One region of the Acinetobacter sp. 24-47-39 genome, then DNA from elsewhere that is predicted to be linked to it. Evidence: predicted binding sites of a transcription regulator. Region 1 holds the regulator's gene; the other holds the start of a gene.
The links. The regulator PhoB, encoded in region 1, activates phosphate uptake and scavenging genes when phosphate is short. The targets are predictions, from matches to a motif close to TGTCATNAANCTGTCATAA.
Positions count from the first base shown of each region.

Region 2: AC1M9C_RS12635 (inorganic phosphate transporter) is a predicted target of PhoB. The motif match lies at 1,503-1,521, and genes of this name have one in related genera.

Region 1 covers NZ_JBWYIP010000002.1:169,190-176,812, forward strand. Annotated here, with positions in the region: gene AC1M9C_RS03530 (methionine aminotransferase) at 1-840, shown strand, start outside; gene AC1M9C_RS03535 (MATE family efflux transporter) at 945-2,312, shown strand; gene AC1M9C_RS03540 (SDR family NAD(P)-dependent oxidoreductase) at 2,364-3,209, opposite strand; gene AC1M9C_RS03545 (TetR/AcrR family transcriptional regulator) at 3,408-4,094, shown strand; gene phoB (phosphate regulon transcriptional regulator PhoB) at 4,323-5,033, shown strand; gene phoR (phosphate regulon sensor histidine kinase PhoR) at 5,044-6,405, shown strand; gene asd (archaetidylserine decarboxylase) at 6,447-7,295, opposite strand; gene AC1M9C_RS03565 (sulfurtransferase) at 7,292-7,623, opposite strand, start outside.
Region 2 covers NZ_JBWYIP010000014.1:45,774-53,396, reverse strand. Annotated here, with positions in the region: gene metH (methionine synthase) at 1-1,336, opposite strand, end outside; gene AC1M9C_RS12635 (inorganic phosphate transporter) at 1,795-3,417, shown strand; gene AC1M9C_RS12630 (hypothetical protein) at 3,492-5,033, opposite strand; gene AC1M9C_RS12625 (ABC transporter substrate-binding protein) at 5,193-6,146, opposite strand; gene AC1M9C_RS12620 (rhomboid family intramembrane serine protease) at 6,303-6,920, opposite strand; gene nfuA (Fe-S biogenesis protein NfuA) at 7,080-7,623, shown strand, end outside.

The DNA of each region.
Region 1 (7,623 bases):
AATGCTGGAGATGAAGTAATTATTTTCGATCCTGCTTATGATAGTTATGCACCTGCAGTGAAACTCGCTGGGGCGCAAGCGATCCATATCAACTTGGTACATCCAGACTTCCATGTTGACTGGAATGTGGTGAAAGATCGAATAAATGAACGAACGCGATTAATCATTGTAAATACACCACATAATCCCTCAGGTGCAATTTGGTCCAAGCAAGATTGGCAACAACTGATCGAGTTGATTCAGGATAAAAACATTTGTGTACTATCTGACGAGGTCTATGAACATTTAGTGTTTGATGGTCAACAACATTATTCTGCGCTTAGTTTTCCTGAACTTCGAGATCGTAGTTTTGTGATTGGTTCATTCGGAAAAACGTTTCATGTTACTGGTTGGAAAACTGGATATTGCGTTGCACCTCAGGCACTGATGAAAGTATTTCGTCAAATTTATCAATTTGCCAATTTCTGTGGTGTCCATCCGATTCAAATCGCGCTTAATCAATTCATCGAACAACATCCTGAACATATTTTAGATCTCCCCAATTTTTATCAAGCTAAACGTGACTTATTCATCCATGGAATTCAACATTCAAAATTTCAATATGTGCCGTCACCAGGAACTTATTTTCAAAACTTAGATTTCAGTACACTAAGACCTGAGCTCACAGATATAGAAATGTGCCAATATCTTGCAGAACAACACAAACTGGTAGCGATTCCTATATCAGTGTTTTATCAACAGCCACCTCAAGATCTGAAGCTCATTCGGGTCTGTTTTGCAAAACGAGAGGAAACCTTGCATCTTGCAGGAGAAATTTTAACGAAGGTTCAATCACAATAACGAAAAGAGACGAGACGGATTACTTTATTACTAAAGCAATTTGAATGATAAGGTGCTAAGGTCAATCCGTTGATATAGAAAACAATAATGGATAAGACTTATATATGGCGAGAACCTTACGGCCGATTGATGAACCTGGTTTCTGGAAAGTTTTTTTAGTTTTTTTAGTTCCGCTGATTGCAACCAATATCCTGCAAAATTTATCCGGCACAATTAATACGATCTTCGTCGGGCAAATGATGGGCGTTCAAGCAATTGCTGCTGTTTCCGTCTTCTTCCCAATTTTGTTCTGTCTCTTGGCTTTTGTAATTGGGCTTTCGGCTGGCTCGACGGTATTGGTTGGTCAAGCGTGGGGAGCACAAAATTTAGAAAAAGTAAGAGCGGTTGTCGGCTCTACTATTTTTATGACATTGATCGGCGGGACGATTATTGCCATTTTAGGTGTTCTATCTGCACGCCACATTCTTGAGGCCTTGGGCACAGACCCAAGTGTCATGCATTTATCTTTGCCTTATGTTCAATGGATGTTAGCAGGTAGCCCACTCCTTTTTATTTATATTATTTATACCTCTATCTTACGTGGTGTCGGTGATAGCATTACACCTCTCATCGCTTTGGGAATGACCAGTTTAATTGGGCTCTTTATTACCCCTGTTCTCATCGCTGGATATTTTGGATTTCCTCAATTGGGTATCATTGCACCTGCCATCGCCACGATTGTGGGTTATCTGGCCGTGCTTATTTTTCTGTACGTTTATTTAAATAAAAAAAATCATCCATTACGTCCAGATTTAGCAATGTGTAAACATGTACGCCACAATCCTGAACTGAGCAAAATTATTCTCAGACTTGGCGTTCCTACAGGCATTCAAATGGTCACGACCTCTGTGGCAGGATTAGTCATTGTCGGCTTGGTCAATCGCTATGGTTCAGAAGCAACAGCTGCTTATGGCGCAGTTAATCAGGTTTTGAACTACATCCAATTCCCTGCTCTGTCTATCGCAATTGCTGCCTCTATTTTTGGGGCTCAAGCGATCGGTGCAGGTAAAGCGGATTCTTTATCACGTGTAACTAAAACAGCACTGGGGATGAATTTTGTCTTTACAGGCGGGCTCGTAATCTTGGCTTATTTGTTCTCAAAATATCTCATGGCATTATTTATTACAGATGAAAAAGTCGTGATACTCGGGCAACAATTATTGTTTATTGTGCTGTGGTCAATTTTATTTTTTGGCGCGAGTGCTATTTTCGCCTCAATTATGCGTGCAAGTGGCACTGTGACTATGCCAATGATCATCAATATTGTAGCCATACTCTGTATAGAACTCCCAGCAGCTTATCTATTTAGCGCATGGTGGGGGCTGGCGGGAATCTGGTACGCTTATGCTTTGGCTTTCGTTTGCTTATGTGTGATGCAAGGTTTGTATTATCAATTTGTTTGGAAAAAGAAAACTGTTCAAGTACTGATTTAAATTAGAAATCAAGAAAATAAAAAACCCGCATGACGCGGGTTTTTTTAACGATTATTTAGAATCGAAACGTTTACTCATTTTAGTCGCAAATGCAGTCACTTTTTGATAGCCCGTTGGCATCACACGTTGCATCAAATCAATCACTTTCGCATCGTTGCCAATCAGTAAACGACGGCGATCTTTTTGTACTGCTTCTAGAATTTGACGCGCTGCTTCTTCAGGTGGACAACGTAATAACTTATCAAATGTCTGTGCAGATTTCTGTGGATTCATGCCCAAAGATTTTAAACTGTCATTCATTTTTGCAGCTTTCGCAATATTGGTACGAATGCCACCTGGATGTACGCACAGCGCGCTCACACCCACATTTTCAATATCTAGCTCTTGACGAAGAGATTCAGTGAAACCACGTACAGCAAATTTAGTTGCATTATAAGCAGACTGAGTGGGTTGCGCAGTTAAACCGAATAAACTTGAAATGTTGATAATGTGTCCATCACCTGTTTTTTTAATATACGGTAAAAATTCTTTAGTGCCGTACACGACACCCCAAAAGTTAATATTAACAATCCATTCCAACTCTTCGTATGTTGCGCCTTCAACGGTCGAACCCAATGCCACCCCAGCATTGTTGAAAATCATGTTCACTGAACCATGATTCTGTACAGTTTCAGCCGCCCATGCTTTAACTTCGTCACGATTCGCAACATCTACTTTCTTGGTTGTGACTCGTACATTTGCATTCTTCGTCAGTTCAACTGTTTCTGCTAAGCCCTTTTCATTTACGTCACTTAAAGACAAATGACAACCTTGCTTAGCCAGTAACACTGCAAGTTGTTGACCAATACCAGAACCTGCACCTGTGATTGCAGCCACTTTGTTTTTAAAATTTTTCATTGTGAATCCTTTTTTTGATTTTTATGCACCACAGCGTTGATCTGGGTCATTCATGTTCACTATAATTTTGACAATTATTATTGTCAATGTAACTATCGACCATTTTTATTGTTACTATAGGCCAATTTAGTATCTTTAGCTGATCAGTACTCTATACTGACCGCAGCATAACACTTTTATAAAAAGACTCGAATTGCTATGAACCCAGAGAACCTCACTCCATCAGAACACGAGCAAGCGATTGAAAAGCCTCCCGCAAAAGAGCGTCAATTTAAAGGGATGTCCTTAACTGAACGCAAACAAGCACGCCGTGAGAAACTTATTGAAGCGGGTATTGAAGCATATGGAACTCATGGTTTTTTCTCAGTAACCGTTAAAGATATTTGCACACAAGCGAAATTAACTGAACGTTACTTTTATGAATCTTTTAAGAAAAGTGAAAACTTATTCCAAACGATCTTTTTAGAACTGATTGAGAAGCTTCAACAAACATTAATGCAAGCTATTATGAAAGCCTCTCCTGAGCCTCTAAACATGATTGATGGAGGTCTAAATGCGTTCTTTAGTTTTTTAGAAGATGATCCGCGTACCGCTCGGATTATTTATATTGATGCAATGCTCGTCCAAGAACTTCATAATCATGCAACCATTCAAGAAACAATGGGCCGTTTCGACCGAATGATTCATGCCTTTGTCACATTAATGATGCCACATACCCATCTCACTGAAAAAGAGATCTCCTTGATTGCAACTGGTCTAAATGGCTATGTCACTCAAGTTGCTGTTCGCTGGGTAGTAGGTGGTTTTAAACTTCCACGTGCTGAGGTCGTTCAGGCATGTAAAACCGTTTTTCTCGCCCTATTGAATGATCTAATGAAAAAGTAGCATCAAATTAAGATGAAGAAATTGTGACAAATCGTAAGTAAATTTAAGATATTGATTTAATTTCAGATTAATAAATATCAATGAGACAAAATATCAGCTTAATTGTCACAAAACATTGCTATATTTAACTTCGATTTCCATCTTGCAATGATACTGTCATAATTAATCTTTGTAATAAGCCTGTCATAAATATAAAACGGTTCACCGTTCATCATAGGATATTGCGTTGTGAAAGATGACTACATTTTAATTGTCGACGACGAGCTCCCAATTCGGGAAATGATCCATACTTCTTTAGATATGGCAGGCTTTCAATGCTTGGAAGCAGAAGATGCGAAACAAGCACATCAAATGATTGTTGATCAACGTCCAGCGCTTATCCTACTCGACTGGATGTTACCGGGTGGCGTGAGTGGCGTAGATTTGTGTCGTCGCCTTAAGCGTGATGAAACACTTTCAGAAATTCCAGTCATTATGTTGACTGCGCGTGGCGAAGAAGACCATAAAGTTCAAGGTCTTGATGCTGGTGCAGATGACTATATGACGAAACCATTTTCAACACGTGAGTTGGTATCCCGTATTAAAGCGGTGTTAAGACGTGCAAATGCGTTAAATGGCGAAAAAACCATTGATGCAAATGGCTTAATTCTTGACCCAGTAAGCCAACGTGTCAGCTATAATCAAAATATTCTTGATATGGGGCCAACAGAATATCGTCTATTGGCATTCTTTATGACTCATCCAGAACGTGCCTATACCCGTGCTCAATTACTTGATCAGGTATGGGGTGGAAATGTGTATATTGAAGACAGAACCATCGACGTCCATATCCGTCGCTTACGTAAAGTGCTCGAACCTTATGGTGCAGACCGTTATGTTCAAACTGTGCGTGGTACTGGCTATCGTTTTTCAACACGAGCTGATGTTGCTTTAGGTTAATTTAGATTTTATGTACGAACCCTACCCCGTCCCAGAATTGGCACGTGAACATCAAAAGTTTCTATATAGCAGTTTATGGACTTTTGCCAAGCAAGACTTACGTTTACTGGTATTTCTACTGATTATTGCGGGCTGTATCGGGTTAGGGATTGGCTATCTTTGGATATGCTTAGGCATTGCCTGTCTCATATTTTTTGGTATCCAATTACGCTCATTATATTTAGTCAATGATTGGATTTCGAATCGTCCTTACGATGTACCACCAAATTTAAATGGAATCTGGGGGGCATTACTGTTCAATGTATATCGGTCTCAACGCCAAGAACGTATTGTACAGTCTGAAATGGTTGGACTGATCGATCGGACCCAATCTTCTCTTGTGGCTTTATCAGAGGCGATTATTCTTACGGATGATTCCCATCAAATCGAATGGTGGAATCCTGCTGCGGAAAAGTTATTTGGCATTCAAGCTGTTGATCGTGGCCGCAACCTGCTCACGATTATTCGCCAACCTGATTTTATTGAATATTTTCATAATACCCATCAAGCACCAGATGGTGTAAAAATTAAATTGGTGAATCATGATAATAAGTATGCGCAAATCAAACTGACTCGCTTTGGCAATGAAAGTCGCCTCTTAGTTGCGCACGACATTACCCGTATGAAAAATCTCGAGCAAATGCGTTCAGATTTTGTTGATAATATTTCACATGAATTAAGAACACCACTCACAGTGTTAAGTGGGTATATCGAAACATTCACAGATCAAGAAGATATCAATCCGCGCTGGAAACGTGCCTTTGAGCAAATGCAATCGCAAACTAAACGCATGAATGCATTGGTCAATGATCTTTTGCTTTTGTCTCGTTTAGAAAATGAAAAACAAATTGCGAAAAATCAAATTATCGAAATGCCAAGTTTAATGAACCATCTTTTCGATGATGCGCAAGCTTACAATATTGATTATGGTCATACACTTAACCTTGATATAGACAGCCACTGTGACTTAATTGGTTCAGATATGGAATTGGCGAGTGCGTTTAGTAACTTAATTACCAATGCCATAAAGTACACCCCGAAAGGTGGCACCATCACCATCGGCTGGCATGATGATGGGGAACGTGGCTATTTTTCTGTTCAGGATACTGGTATTGGAATTGATCCAAAACACTTACCGCGTTTAACTGAGCGTTTTTATCGTGTGGATAGTGCACGCAGTCGTCAAACAGGTGGTACTGGTTTAGGCCTTGCCATCGTTAAGCACGTACTTATGCAACATGGCGCACATATTGAAATCGAGTCGAAAGAAAACGAAGGCTCTACATTTATTGCCGTGTTTCCCAAAGAACGCTTGTATAAAATGCACGAATAAAAAAAAGCGCCTAAGGCGCTTTTTTTAGTCAGAAGATACACTCAAATAAGATGACCTAACGCTTCACCCATTACTACAGTTGAGTTCGCCTTAAATGCTTGGTCCCATTGCATTTTATCTTTCTCAAACAAAACTACAGCCGTTGAACCCAAATAAAAACGTCCGAGCTCATCACCTTTTTCAAGTTTCATCGCATGATGGTTCAGCTCTAAGCGACCCGTTGGTTTTACTTTACCTGTCGCAACAGTTTCAATTCCAGCAACAATCATTGCGCCAACTAAAACAACAGCCATACGACCAACATCAGTATCGAATAAACATACCATTCGTTCATTACGTGCAAACAAACCCGGAATATTTTCAGCTGTAGTTTGGTTGACTGAAAATAATTCACCTGGAATATATAAAGTTTCAGTCAATGTACCAGAATAAGGCATATGCACACGATGATAATCACGCGGTGATAAGTACACTGTTGCAAATTCACCATTTTTGAATGGTGCTGCCAATTGAGGATCACCAATTAACTTTTCAACTGAAAAGCTTTGACCTTTTGCCTGAAAAATATCGCCCTCATTGATTTTACCCAATTGTGAAATTGCACCGTCTGCAGGTGACACGACACTTTTAGGATTAGGATCAATTGAACGAACGCCTGTTTTCAAAGAGCGAGTGAAAAACTCATTAAAGGATTTAAATTTCAAGGCATTTTGTTGCTCAGCAATTGACATATCAATGCCATATTTTGCTTTAAATGCTTGAATGACAACATTCTTTAATACTGGGTTTTCACTGGCTGCGACTTTACCTACCAAACGGCTGAGTTTTTGTTGCGGGACGATTTGCTGCGCTTGAATAAATAGTTTCTTTTTTAAATTTGTCAGACTCACTCAGGTGACTCTCCAGTAATGATTGGACTGTCGAGGCGGTTGCCCCACTCGCTCCACGCACCATCATAAGCTTGGATATCCCAACCCAGTAATCGACCAATAATGTAAGCTAAACCTGAACGGTGATGAGACTGACAATATACGACGACTGGCTGATCAAATTGAAAGCCCAATTGTTCTAAACGTTGTTGCGTGCGTTCTAAGGGGTGCAATTTTAAATGATTTTGACGATTAAGTGCAGTACTCCACTCAAAATGTCTAGCCGTTGGAATATGTCCACCACGACGTGCCGCGAGACGTTGCCCGGTATACTCCTCAGCCGTTCGGC
Region 2 (7,623 bases), on a different contig from region 1:
GGACGCATTTCAAACCTGCTTCAATGATCTCCCATTTAGAAGAGTCAAGCATGATTGGCACACGTGAAATATCAGGCTCAGACGCGATCAGATTCAGGAAATGCACCATCGCTTCTTGCGAATCCAGCATCCCTTCATCCATGTTGATGTCGATGATTTGCGCACCGGCTTCAACTTGTTGGCGAGCAACATCTAAAGCTTCAGTGAAGTTACCTTCTTTAATCAGGCGTAAGAATTTTTTAGAACCTGTCACGTTGGTACGTTCACCGACGTTCACAAACAATGAATCTTTAGTAATGTTAAATGGCTCTAAACCACTTAAACGACATGCAGGTTCAATTTCAGGGATTTGACGCGGTGCAATACCTTCAACCGCTTGCGCAATCGCACGAATATGATCCGGCGTCGTACCACAACAACCACCCGTAATGTTAATTAAGCCACTTTCAGCAAATTCTTTAATAAATGCTGCAGTTTCTTCAGGAGTTTCATCATAACCACCGAAGGCATTTGGTAAGCCTGCGTTTGGATGCGCTGAAACAAAAGTATCCGCAACGTCAGACACGGTTTTGACGTGTGGACGCATCGCATCTGCACCCAGTGCACAGTTAAAGCCAATCGATAAAGGCTCTGCATGGCGCATTGAGTTCCAGAATGCTTCTGCGGTTTGACCTGTGAGTGTACGCCCAGATGCATCGGTAATGGTGCCCGAAATCATAATTGGCAGTTCGTAACCAATTTCTTTAAACACTTCTTTCACTGCAAAGATCGCAGCTTTGGCATTTAGGGTATCGAAGACCGTTTCAATCAAGATGATATCTGCACCACCTTCAATCAATGCCTTAGTCGCTTCAATGTAGTTAACTTTTAACTCATCAAAGGTGATGTTACGGAATGCCGGATCATTTACATTTGGTGAAATTGAAGTGGTACGTGACGTTGGTCCTAATACGCCCGCAACAAAACGTGGCTTTTCAGGTGTTGAATATTTTTTACATGCTTCTTTGGCAATTCGAGCTGCTTCACGGTTAATCTCAGGAACCAAATCTTCCATATGGTAGTCAGACATTGAAACACGCGTTCCATTGAACGAGTTGGTTTCAATAATATCTGCTCCAGCTTCAAGATAAGCTTCATGAATGCCTTGAATAATCTGTGGCTGAGTTAGAACCAATAAGTCGTTATTACCCTTAAGGTCGTAGGCCCAATCCTCAAAACGTTCACCACGGTAATCAGCTTCTTCCAATTTGTGGCGTTGGATCATGGTACCCATTGCACCATCAATAATCAGGATACGTTTGGCAAGAAGCGCTTTTAAGGTGGCGAGGGTAGACATCAAATGACTCTCACAAAAATCTGCACAAATAATGGTGCAATATTTTAGCAGAGTTACGTCCACTTTTCTGATAAATAAAAATTTATGAACCTATTCCCAAAAAATTAAGGATGAATTTCATCCATCAACTACGATGATCAATCTATCAAAACTGAAACTGTCTATATTTCATCATGTTGTCATAATCTAATGTAATAATAACTGCCGTTGTAACAAATGTGACAGTGATGTCATCTTTATTTCATCTATTTAATTACCGATTGAAATAAAGATTAAAGACGAGGATTTTGTATTAACTATCTGATTATTATTGATAAATTTTGAATATTGGTTGTTTTTAAAGTTTAATTTTCTTAAATAAGTGTCGTTTGGATGACTTATATGACAGCTCTTTGTCATATAATTGTAATAATTAAATTGAACAATAGAGGGGATATTTATCCTCTTTCTCTGCTTGCATGAATTCTAATCAAACTCCAGTTTCAGATTCAGCACAATCGTCAACGCCTATGCAGTCGACGAATGTTCACGTGCCAACGCCGAAATTCTTTATGCCAGTGTTCCTTACACTGATTGTTTCAACCTTGATTTACATTGGTTTTCAGTTGGCTGCTGATTTATCTCATGTGCCTGCTTTAAATCTTTATGCTGTGATCATGTTGGCCACGGCATTGTTTATCGCATTGGGTTTCGAGTTCGTTAACGGTTTCCATGACACGGCCAATGCTGTGGCAACAGTTATTTATACCAACGCTTTATCTGCACCTGTCGCTGTAATGTGGGCAGGCTTCTGTAACTTCCTTGGCGTAATGGTCGCAAGTGGTGCAGTTGCCTACGGTATTATCGCGCTATTGCCTGTTGAATTGATTATGAACGTCGGTTCAGGTGCTGGTTTTGCCATGGTCTTTGCCATGTTGATTGCCGCAATCGTATGGAACTTAGGAACTTGGTTCCTCGGTATCCCTGCTTCTAGCTCTCATACACTGATCGGTTCGATTTTAGGTGTGGGAATCATGAACTACATCTTAAACGCAGGTAATGGTGCGTCAGGTATAGACATGGAACAGGTGATGAAAGTGGGTAAAGCACTTTTATTCTCACCATTAATCGGTTTTGCATTTGCGGCTGTATTGTTCTTATTGGTTAAAAAAATCTTTAAGAAACAAGTGGAATTATTCCAACCACCAGAAGGGAATAAACCGCCGCCGCCACTTATTCGTGCCATTTTGATTTTCACGTGTACCGGTGTAAGTTTTGCACACGGCTCAAATGATGGCCAAAAAGGTATGGGTCTGATTATGTTGATTCTGATCGGGATCGTGCCATTGGCTTACTCTTTAAACAAGAGTCTAGATCAACAACATATCCAAACGTTTGGTCAGTTATCTGCTCAAACTGCTGATTTGATTTATCCAAATCACCAAGATATTCCAGATGAAAAAGCGCGTGAAATTATCACGTCATATATCCAAACCAAAGAAATCACGCCTGAAGTTGTGCCAGCTTTGGCAAGTTTAACGGATCATTTAGGTGAAAAAGTAGGAAGCTACACATCCATTAAAGATGTTCCTGAAGATCAAGTAGCTGAATTCCGTAATGATATGTACCTCAGCACGACTGCATTCAAGCGTTTAGATAAAGCAGAAGCTTTACCTGCCATGACTGAAGCGCAAGAAAAAACAGTGGACAACTACCGTGATAACTTAGATTCATTCCTTCAATACATTCCAACATGGGTGAAAGTTGCGACTGCATTGGCATTAGGTCTAGGGACGATGGTAGGCTGGAAACGTATTGTTGTTACCGTTGGTGAGCGTATTGGTAAACAACACATGACTTATGGTCAGGGGATGTCTGCAGAGTTAGTTGCAATGTCAACGATTGCTGCTGCTGATGGCTTTGGTATGCCAGTGTCAACAACACACGTTTTAAACTCTGCTGTAGCAGGTACGATGGTTGCGAATAAGTCGGGCTTAAACTTCCAAATGGTTCGCACAATCTTATCAGCGTGGATTTTCACACTGCCAGCAACAATCTGTTTGTCAGGTGGTTTATTCTGGTTGTTCCTTCAGTTCACCTGATTGAAATCAATACTTAAAGATTAAAAAAGCGCTGAACAATCAGCGCTTTTTTTATGATCAATTGTTTATGTCGCTTATTTTTGGAATTTAGACCAAAGTTTTTTCAAGGGGAGTTTTTCTTCAGCAAAACCATATAATGCGGCAAATGGTAGGGCGGTGCGTGCGAGATATGCTACACGCCATAACCCCCCATGATTAGCACCATGCATGATTAAGTCTAATGGATGATTGAGGGCGATGTCAGGATTGGCAACCGACTGTGGGTTTCTCAAATCATGAATCCACAACGCAGCCATAATCGCATTGGTCGTCGCGGGTTCAAACGCTTCAACATCAAACAAATTGGCACCATTGAAAGCAGCTTTTAATAATGGGTTTTTGGTTACCGAATGTGTGGTGGTCGATGGAGCAATATTAATGCTGACACGTTGACCTTGTGACCGTGCTAACGTAGCGCGCCATTGTTGAATCCTTTTCGCCAACGCATAATTTGGACCTTGTTCTACCACAAGACAGTCACATATCCCATACTGTTTATCATGACATTGGAATAAGCGTTCTTCATTTTGTTTGAAAAAATAATCACGAGAGACAGTTGAAATACTCTTAGACAGAATATTTTCAAGTTTAGAGCGTGATTTAAACTTATCTAATCCACCTTGAATAACTTCCTGTGGTACAGCGTAGACGTCAGTGGGCGTACACATATACATTAAACTGGTATTGGATTTTTGTTGGCTGACATGTTGCATAATGGCGTCCATCGCCATAGAAACACGAACGTGCTTTTCGCCATCTAAATACGCAATCGCGGCAAGATCTAAATCTTGATCAAACTGGGTGAGCCAATGTGCAATCTCAGGGGTATCTGTTAATAAGTTAACGCCTAAACGCTCTGCAGCTTCACGTATAGATGCAGATGAATCTATTGATTCGACACTTGGAGCGTATAAGGTCGCATTGCCTTGCAGAACAGTATTCAAAATCTTTGTCCATACTCGCTCATGATTTAAATCAAGCGCCACGATATTGGCTTTCCATTTCGCCAGCCAAGGTAAAGGTCCTGCTTCAGAAGCTGCACCAAACAGCACCATTGTTCGATCCGAAAGGTCAAACCACTCTGGATGTTTCACACACGCTTGTAATGCCTGAGCATGTGATGCTTCTATAATGCCTCGGTCTAACCAAAGTTGAATTTGCTCGAGTAGGGCTTGATCTTCTAAATTTTTACCCTGATAAGGTACAAACCATTGTGGCTCAGCAGTAGAGTTTCCTTGAAGTGTGTAGGTATTTAAATCTTTTGATTTAAGATTCATCACTTCATTCAATGCGTGTGTATGTTGATCACGTTGAAAACTAAACTCTTCATAAGCTTGTTGAAGTCCATCTTGAGCGATGCGCAGCGCAGCTTCAGGTGATGAGAGCCCACATTCTACCAACCGTTTAAAATGAATCGGATAGGATTTGCGCCAATTCTTTTCATTGATAACTGCATCAGCGTATTCTGGCTGAATCTGTTGTAATGCCGCACTGACGATGCGTTGGCCTGATTTTGAACTGCTGGGTTTAGAGGACGTGTTAGAGGAAAATTGTAAACCATCAGGTTGATTAGACATGCAAAAAATCTCAAAAAAAAATGAATAAATTCGCGGATGCCTACATTATCCTGACAAAATTAATGATCTAGGTGGCATTAATTACCAGATATTGATTGAATTATTACGAGATATTTCTAAAAAAAGGAAGCCAAAGACTTCCTTTATAAATAAAATCAATTATTTAGTATTTTTTATACCATTGATCAATTCTTCTAACATAAATGCAGTGTTATCTAAGCCAGCGCCCGTTAAATACCAGGCATCGGCATCAACAAAGATGACACGATTCTCTTTGACTGCTTGACTATTCTTGAGTAATGGATGTGATTGAATATGTTGTTTCGCAGCATAGTTTTGTGTGTTTACAGCACCACGGTCTAACACAATGATGAAATCAGGATTTTGTTTTATTGCTTGTTCTAGACGCTCTAAATTGCGTTGCGCGGCAGCACGAGCTTCTGGGGAGTTTGGAGCAGGTCGAGCACTTGAGGTTTGAGGTGCTGCAGTCGGTACGACTGACTTTAAGCCAGAAATATCATAGGCGAATCCAAATCTTTCATTGCTTGCATGTGGCATGAAATTATCACCCTTGGCAAAAAGCATCAGGCCGGATTTACCTTTAGTGAGTTGTTTAAGTTGTGCTTGAAGGGCATAGACATGATCTAATTTAGATTGTGCGAGTTGTTCCTTATTAAACATTTTTGCTAAAAAAAGTGTGCGATTTTTCAGGTCTTGATTGAAGTTTTGAGTATCAGGCCAGAGGTTGATTGCAGGTGCAATTTTTTTGACCTCATCTAATTTCGCGGCAGAACGCCCGCCGACAATGATGAGATCTGGCTTTTGTTCTTTTAATAAGGTTTGGTTGGGTTCAAATAAAGATCCAACTTTTAAATATTGTTTGTCATTAAATTTTTTCAAAGCACCAACAAAAGTAGTTTCGGGTACGATTGATGCTTGAATACCTAAAGCATTCAGTGTATCCAACGCGGATAGTTCGTAAACAGCCAGCTTCTGTGGTGTATTTTGAAGTTGAATAGTTTGATCTTGATAAGTGAATTGAACAGGTTGAGCATATGAAACAAAGGCACTGAATGAAAGAATGAGTGCCAATGGAAGTTTAATGTAAGTCATATCAATACCTCGAGGTTTGATAAAAGCTTAACATAAATATATAAATGATAATCATTATCATTGTTGAATCTGTGTTTTTGATTTATTTACCAGCATCAACTTTTAATTTAAGGGTATTTGTGCGGAGTGTTTTAACCCTCCGCAATGATCAAAGAATTAGAAAGGTAGTTGAAGCAACTTGCTGAAGAAATGTGGAATAACTTGAGGTTCAATCAATATCGTAACTACGACACCGTAGGCTGCACCCCATAAATGTGCACTGTGGTTGATGTTACTGTTTCCACGTTTACCTGACCAAATACTATAAGCAACATAAAGCACGGCAAAAATAATGGCTGGAACTGGAATAAAGAAGACAAATATCAGTTTCCATGGTTGAAATAAAATATAAGCAAACAAGACTGCTGATACTGCTCCAGAGGCACCTAGACTTGCCCAGCGGTGATCATTTTTATGTTTTAAATAGCTTGGAATAATTGCCGCGATTAAACCGCCTAAATAGAACAGAACAAATCCGAGTTCATATAAGTATTGTCGATAAAAACTCTCAATTACACTTCCAAAGAAAAAGAGTGTGATCATATTGAACAGTAGATGTGTTCCATCTGCATGTATAAAACCATGCGTGATAAATCGATCGTATTGACCTTTCTGCATGGCTGGAGGCCAAAAAATCAAACGATTCATAATATTTTGATTGGAAAATGCAACCAGTGAAATGGCAACCGTAATTAAAACGATGGTGACAGTATGATTAAAAGGTAAATCAAGCATATGGATAAGATTGAATAAATTGCTTTAATTCTATTCATCATGCCATTTTTTTAAATTTAATTGTTATTAATATAATAATTCTGACAAATTTAGTTGAATTTTAAATATTATCCCCGATCTTCAGTTAAAATAGAGTCTTCAGCTTGAGGAAAAATTGTTATGTCGACTGAGAACACCAGCACTGCAGTTGCTGAAGAAATTCCAAATTTATTAATTACACCAACTGCGCAAGAGTATTTGTTTGAACTTTTAGAGAAGCAAAATACTCCTGGTATCGCGGTACGTGTTTTCGTAGAACATCCGGGTACACCACGTGCTGAATGCTGCATGGCGTATAGTGCACCAGATGAAGTCGTTCCAACCGACTATAAACAAGAATATCCAAAATTTGCTGCATATATTGATACACCATCAATCCCATACTTATTGGATGCAGTGATTGATTACAACAAAGATCGCTTTGGTGGTCAGTTGACTTTCCGTGCACCTAACTCGAAAGTGCCACGTGTAGGTCCAGATGCATCGATTGAAGAACGTATAACCTATGTATTACAGTCAGAAATTAACCCTGGTTTAGCAGGGCATGGTGGAAACTGTGCATTGGTTGAAGTGGTTGAAGATGCTGAGCATGGTTTAACAGCGGTCTTGAAATTTGGTGGTGGCTGTCAAGGGTGTTCAGCAATTGATGTGACACTTAAACAAG